One region of the Lacticaseibacillus suihuaensis genome, then DNA from elsewhere that is predicted to be linked to it. Evidence: predicted binding sites of a transcription regulator. Region 1 holds the regulator's gene; each other region holds the start of a gene.
The links. Region 1 encodes LexA, which represses DNA repair genes until DNA is damaged. Its sites were predicted from a motif close to CNAACANNTGTTNG; they were not measured.
Positions count from the first base shown of each region.

Region 1 (2,248 bases):
TCAACAACGGCAACAAGCAGGTCGCCTTGATCACCGGGCCTTTGAGCCAGGCCATCAACGGGCAATACCGCCTGAAGGGTTACAAGCAGGCGCTGGACAACGCCGGTTTGGCCTACGACGAAAGCCTGGTCTTTGAATCCGACACCAGCTACCACGCCGGGCTCGCATTGTTCGAGCAGCTGCAAAAGGCCGGGGCCACTGCCGCGGTCATCGGCGATGACGAAGTGGCCGTCGGCGTTCTCGACGGCGCAATCGACGCCGGCGTTTCCGTGCCGGACGACTTCGAGCTGATCACCTCCAACAACACCAAGCTGACCGAGATGGCGCGGCCGCAGCTGACCTCCATCGATCAGCCGCTGTACGACATCGGCGCGGTTGCGATGCGCCTGCTCACCAAGATGATGAACAAGGAAGACATCGATGCCAAGACCATTCGCCTGGGCTTTGACATCACCGACCGTCAATCCACCAAGTAAGCCATTGCACCACGAAGCCGTCGCGTTTGCGGCGGCTTTTTGCGTGGCCGGGCGAAACCGGCAACAAACCGCGGCACGACGCGAAAAAAGTTGCAAACACGCGTTTGGTTTGGTATATTAAGGTCAGCAAATCTCATTAGGCGGTGATTGTATGCCATCCCAGGCAAGTGCAAAGCGGTGGAAAGAGATCCTTTTGACCATCCATGATTCGATCGAAAACCGCGGCTACCCGCCGACAGTGCGGGAAATCGGCAAGGCGGTCGGCTTGAGTTCCTCCAGCACCGTGGCGGCCTACCTCGACCGTCTGATCAAGGAAGGGCTGATTGCCAAGGACCCGACCAAACCCCGCACCCTCGAGGTGACCAAGGCCGGTCGTGCTTTCGCCGGCATTCAGGAGGCCGGCATTCCCATCATCGGGACCGTGGCCGCCGGCGTGCCGATTACGGCCATCGAAAACATCGAGGATTACTTCCCGGTGCCGGGCGAGCTCAGCTACGACCCAGACGACCTGTTCATGCTGCGCGTTCAGGGCAACTCGATGATTAAGATCGGCATCCTGAACGGCGATCAGATTATTGTCAAGCAGCAGGCCACCGCCGAGAACGGCCAGATCGTCGTGGCGATGACCACCGACGACGAGGCGACGGTCAAGCGCTTCTTCAAGGAGGCCAACGGCGTTCGCCTCCACCCGGAGAACGACACGATGGCCGACATGTACTTCGACGACGTCATCATCTTGGGCGTCGTGGTGAGCCTTTACCGCCCAGCTTTGGTCTGAGCCAAACAAAACGTCTGTCTTCTTGCGTGATGCAGGAAGGCAGACGTTATTTTTGTGCCGTGACGCAGGGGGAACTTTCGCGAAGTTCGCCTGGCTTTGTCCTAGTTCGTCGGGCTCCGCCAGGCAACGCGGAAGCGCCTAGCTACGGCGCATCACTTGGGCCCAAGTGCGGGACCCAAGCAACAGCGCTAGGTAGTCTCTGCAAAAAAATAGTCTGTATTTAGCCTAGAATGCCACTAGTGAGTGGATTTACCACTAGGCAGGGCGGAGGCTCGGACGGCACCGCTGTTGGAGGCGTAGGGCCGGGGCGAGCCAGCGTGAAATCCCTGTTAGTCGGCCGTACTTGCCGGCTTACAGGCAGGGCGGGTCCTGAGACCGGGACGGGCTCAGGGGAGCCCCACGCGTTCCGCCGCCCCGGGCCGGAGCCGGAAGTAGTGGTCCGTCCGGGCCGGAGCCCGGATTTTCAGATACTACCTAGGCTAGCCGTCCTGCTAAACCCGCGGCCTTTCGCCCTGGTCTACTGCACCAACACCATGATGATTGGGATGGCGACCATCGCCAGCAGGGTGGTGGCGGTGACGGTGATGGCGGCGTTGTTCGCGTCGGCGCCGTAGAGCTTGGCGACGACCGGGGCGTTGGTCATCACCGGCATCGCAGATTGCAGAATGAAGACCTGTTTCATCAGCGTCGGCACCGGGGCGAAGGCGACCAGGGCCGCCATCAGAAGCGGGGCGATGACGAAGCGGCCGGCGCAGATGCCAAGAAGTTCGCGGTCGAAGCGGATGTTGGCGATTCCCGCCTGATGCATCGCAATACCGATGAAGAACATCGAGCCGGGGATGGTCAGGTTGCCGACGTAATTGAGGTCGGCCATCAGAAACTGCGGCAGCTGGATGTGCAGCAGCACCATCAAGACGCCGACGATGAAGCCCAAAAGCGGCGGGGACAGCACCTTGCCCAGGGCTTGCTTGAGGTCAAAATGGGCCGGCCGCGG
Region 1 is NZ_BAAGBJ010000003.1:33,436-35,683, forward strand. Features, by position in the region: gene ccpA (catabolite control protein A) at 1-476, shown strand, start outside; gene lexA (transcriptional repressor LexA) at 628-1,254, shown strand; gene ACYVRZ_RS03815 (AEC family transporter) at 1,772-2,248, opposite strand, start outside.

Region 2 (2,248 bases), on a different contig from region 1:
TCGCCACCGCCCTGCCCAAAGACATTCAAAAGCAGCTGAAGGCCGCCACCGACGCCAAGAAGACCGATGTGACCAAGCTCACGCCGACCCAGCAGGCGGCGGTGGAGACCCAGCGCCAAAACGTCGCGGCCGCGATGGCGCGAGCCAAGGTCGCGACCAAAGACGAGCAGCTACCGGCAAGCGTTGAGGGCCTCAAGCAGGTCCTCAAGGGCAACGGCGGTACGGTTCGCATGAACGTTCAAGACGGCCAGGTGCTGGGTATCACCGACATCGTGCCGCTCAAGGCGCTGAAGGACAAGGCGGCCCAAACCGCGTTTGGCACCCAGTTTGCGCTTTTGGCCAGCGCGACCGGGGCCGAGGCCAAGACGGTGTTGAGCAAGTTCAACCAGGCGACCAAGGACGCCGATGGCAGCGCGACGACCATCGCGACGATCACTTCCAACGGCGTCAAGTTCAACGTCGGTTTTTCGACCAGTGACCTGTACGTCTACATCACCAAGTAACGCAAAGACGGCGGTTGCCCGATGGGGGTAGCCGCCGTCTTTAGTCTGTCGACGCATGAAAAAGGCGCAACCGCTGGATTACGCCTTTTTGCTTTTGCTGGTTTCCGGATCGAAGTACGCCATGGTCGGTGGTAGCAGGAACAACAGGACTGCAAAAACCAAACCGACGATCAGGCTTGTCTTGGGATCAAAGGTGTTGCCGGCCAGCGCACTGACCAGGAAGCCGACGACCTCGCCGAGCAGGGCACCCCAGACGATGGTAACAAAATAGCGCATAGTCATCCCTCTTTTCTAAGTTATCTTAACACGTCGCCGCCAAAAAGCAACCGTCGCCCGGCACAAACCCCTGTTCGCGTTGCGCGGGTCGTTCGGGTATAATGGGCTTGAGGTGGCGAAATGATGTTCACGCACATACAAGTCCAAAGCAGCTTCACGCTGCTCAACGGGCCGCTCACGGTCAAGGAAATCGTGGCGACGGCCCAAGAACGCGGCTTCTCCGCCGTTGCGCTGACCGATGTCAACGTGATGTACGGGGTGGTCGATTTTTACCGTCAGGCCCAGGCGGCCAAGCTCAAGCCGCTGTTGGGGATGCGGCTTGAGCTGCCCGATGCTCAGGCGGTGCTGATTGCCGAGACGACGGCGGGGTACCACCAGCTGCTGCGGCTGTCCAGCGCTATCAAGCTGGCGCAGACGCCGCCGAACCTGGCCGCACTGCCTGACCTGACCGGCATCGCCGCCATCGTGTCCGGTGTCTACCTGCAAAGTGAGGCCTTCCAGGCGCTGAATCAGCCGGCCGCCGCGCTGTTTGCCGCGCTGGCGGCCAAGCGACCGGCCAGCCTGTACCTGGGGCTTGAGGCCGCCCAGCTTGACTCCGAACTGCCGGCCTTTGCCAAGGCCCATGACCTGCCGCTGCTGGCGCTGAGCCACGTCTGCTACAAGGACCCGGCCGACGCCTTCACGCAAAAGGTGATGCAGGCGATCGCCGCCGGCACCCAGCTGAACTTTCGTGACCCGACGCTGCAAGACGCCGGTGGCGACTGGCTGATGCCGCCGGCCATGGCGGCGGCGCCGTTCGAGGCGGCCGGGCAACAGCAGGCGCTGGCCAACCTGGCGGCCTTGGTGACCAGGGCCGAGGCGACCATTGCCTTTCGCGAGCCGCAGCTGCCGCACTACCCGGTGCCCAACGGCGAACCCGCGTCGACCTACCTCAGGCGGCTGGCCACCGCGGGGCTGGTCCGGCGCTTCCCCCAAGCCGCGGTCCCTGCCGCCTACCGCAAGCGGCTGGACTACGAGCTGGGCGTCATCTCCGAGATGGGCTTTGACGACTACTTCCTAGTGGTCTGGGACGTGATGAACCACGCGCATGAGGTTGGCATCATGACCGGCCCCGGGCGAGGGTCCGCGGCCGGGGCCCTGGTGGCTTACGCCTTGGCAATCACCGAGGTTGATCCCATCGAGTACAACCTGCTGTTCGAGCGCTTCTTGAACCCGGCTCGGGCCAACATGCCAGACATCGACCTGGACATTCCGGACAACCGGCGCGGCGAGCTGATTCGCTACGTACATGATCGCTACGGACAAGACCACATGGCGCAGATCATCACCTTCGGTACGTTTGGGGCCAAGCAGGCGCTGCGCGACGTCGCCCGGGTCTTTGGGCTCAGCCAGTTTGACGCCAACAAGTGGAGTGCGGCGATTCCCAACCAGTTTCACATCGACCTGAAGGCGGCCTACCAGCAGTCGCT
Region 2 is NZ_BAAGBJ010000001.1:277,378-279,625, reverse strand. Features, by position in the region: gene ACYVRZ_RS01245 (hypothetical protein) at 1-503, shown strand, start outside; gene ACYVRZ_RS01240 (YjzD family protein) at 582-779, opposite strand; gene ACYVRZ_RS01235 (DNA polymerase III subunit alpha) at 900-2,248, shown strand, end outside.
Region 2: a site for LexA is predicted at 843-856, ahead of ACYVRZ_RS01235 (DNA polymerase III subunit alpha). Genes of this name have one in related genera too.

Region 3 (2,248 bases), on a different contig from region 1:
CACCGCGCTGGTCAGCTTCTTGTTCGCCCTGCTGTTTGCAAGGCGCCGGCGCCAGGAGAGCCTGGCCTACCTGATGGTGGGCAAAAGCACCGGCGCGATTCTCGCGCAGTACCTGCTTGAAAGCCTGATTGTCGCCGGCGCCGGCTTCCTGGCCGTCTGGCTGCTGTGCCTGTTGTTTGGGGCGAACGCGGCCGGCTGGCTGAGTCAGCTGACCCGCGCCGGCTTTTCCGACCAGCTGCAAGGGACTTTGGCGACCGGCACCATTTCGCGCGACCTGACGACGCTGATGCACTCACACGTCACCACCTTCAGCGGTCCCGGCCTCCTCGTGCCCAACCAGGCACCTGGGGCCCGGCCAGCGCTTGCCCTCAGCGGCGAGGGCTGGACCCTGGTGGCCATCGTCGGTGCCGTCGCCCTGGGCCAGGCCAGCGCCTGGCTGCTGCACCTCGGGCGCCTGCGCTGGCACCTGCGGCGAAGCCAACCCTAATGTTTTCCCTCATCAGAAAGGAGGGCCACCATGCCACTATTTCACAACCGCGCCGCCAAGGCCTTCCAAGCGCAACTGCACCAACTGTTCAGCCCGGCGGACCTCTACTTCATCTATCAACCGGACCAGGCAACCCTGCAAACCACGACCCACACTTACACCCAGCAATTCCTGGCCAACGGGGCGCGAAAGGCGCTGGGCCTGATCGACGAAACCGACGCCGGCATCATTCCCTACCTCAGCGTCCAGGCCAACCTGCTGATCAACGGCCAGACCCAGTCGTTCGCCCTGATTCCCGCCGCCTTGCGCCGCGACCTTGTGTTCCTCGATCAACCGGCGCGGGACCTGACGCCGGCGCAAAGCCTGTACGTGCAGCTGTTTCGCGGCCTGTTCGCCGGGCGTCAGTTCCTGCTCATGGCCGACTTTCCTCCGTCCATGACCCTGCAGGAGAAGCGCTTGTTCATGGACACCGCCACCACCGCCGTTCGCCAGACCAACACCAGCCTGTTGGTGCTGACCACCGACACCAACCTGGTCGCCGCCCATCCCGCCACGAGCTGGTGGGAAGCGCCCGAACTGCAGCCAACCGCCGCGGCGCAGTAGCCTGCCGCCGCCCAGTCTGACACGCCCAAAGGCCTTGCCGCAAACCCGTGGCAAGGCCTTTTTGCGCTACGCTACCGCACGACACTTGTGGCATCGCGCTTGCTTTTTGCGAACACACGTTTGTATAATGAGGGGCGAGGTGATCACTATGTATGCCCAAGAACCCCACCGCGTGGTGTTTTTGATCGATAACAAGTCCTTTTACGCCTCGGTCGAGTGCGTCGCGCGTCACCTGAATCCGCTCAAAACGCCGCTGGTGGTGATGTCCGAACAGAAAAACACCAACGGCGGCCTAATCCTGGCCACCTCGCCGACCGCCAAGGCGAACTACGGGCTGCAGGCCAACGTCAGCCGGCAACGCGATTTGCCGCAGGACCCCGCACTGATCGTCGTGCCGCCGCGCATGAACCTTTACATCAAGCGCAATCTCGCCATCAACACCATTTTTCAGCGCTTCACCGCGGCCGGCGACTGCTGGCCTTACTCCATCGACGAATCCGTGCTCGACGTCACCCGCTCGTGGCGGCTGTTCGGTTCCTCGCCGCTCGCTTTGGCCAAGCGCATTCAGGCCACTGTTCACCGCGAGCTCGGGCTGTATCTGACCATCGGCATCGGCGAGAATCCACTGCAGGCGAAGCTTGCGCTGGATCTGTTCGCCAAGCACACGCCCGACTTGATCGGCAAGCTCAGCTACGCCACCTTCGCCGCCAGGATCTGGCCGCTCACCGAGCTGGACGCGGTGTGGAGCATCGGGGCTCGCACCGCCAAGCGCCTCAAGCGCCTCGGCGTCACCAGTATGTACGACCTCGCCCACCTGCCGCCGGCCGCCTTGAAGGCCGAATTCGGCATCATCGGCACCCAGCTGTTCGCCTTGGCCTGGGGCGTCGACCGCAGCGAGTTGGCGCGGCGCATTCGCGTTCGCGCCCCAAGCATCGGCAACTCGCAGGTGCTGCCGCGCGACTACGCCACCCAAGAAGAAATCGAGCGGGTGATCACCGAAATCGCGCAGCAGGTCGCGGCCAGGCTACGCCACCACCACCGCAAGGCCGGTCGCATCAGCCTGAGCATCGGCTTCTCCTACGCCGCAAGCGAGACCGAGCAGCGCAGCGGCTTCAGCCACAGCGCGACCATTCCACCGACCAATCAGGACGCACCGCT
Region 3 is NZ_BAAGBJ010000010.1:93,410-95,657, reverse strand. Features, by position in the region: gene ACYVRZ_RS09850 (hypothetical protein) at 1-487, shown strand, start outside; gene ACYVRZ_RS09845 (hypothetical protein) at 518-1,090, shown strand; gene ACYVRZ_RS09840 (Y-family DNA polymerase) at 1,239-2,248, shown strand, end outside.
Region 3: a site for LexA is predicted at 1,200-1,213, ahead of ACYVRZ_RS09840 (Y-family DNA polymerase). Genes of this name have one in related genera too.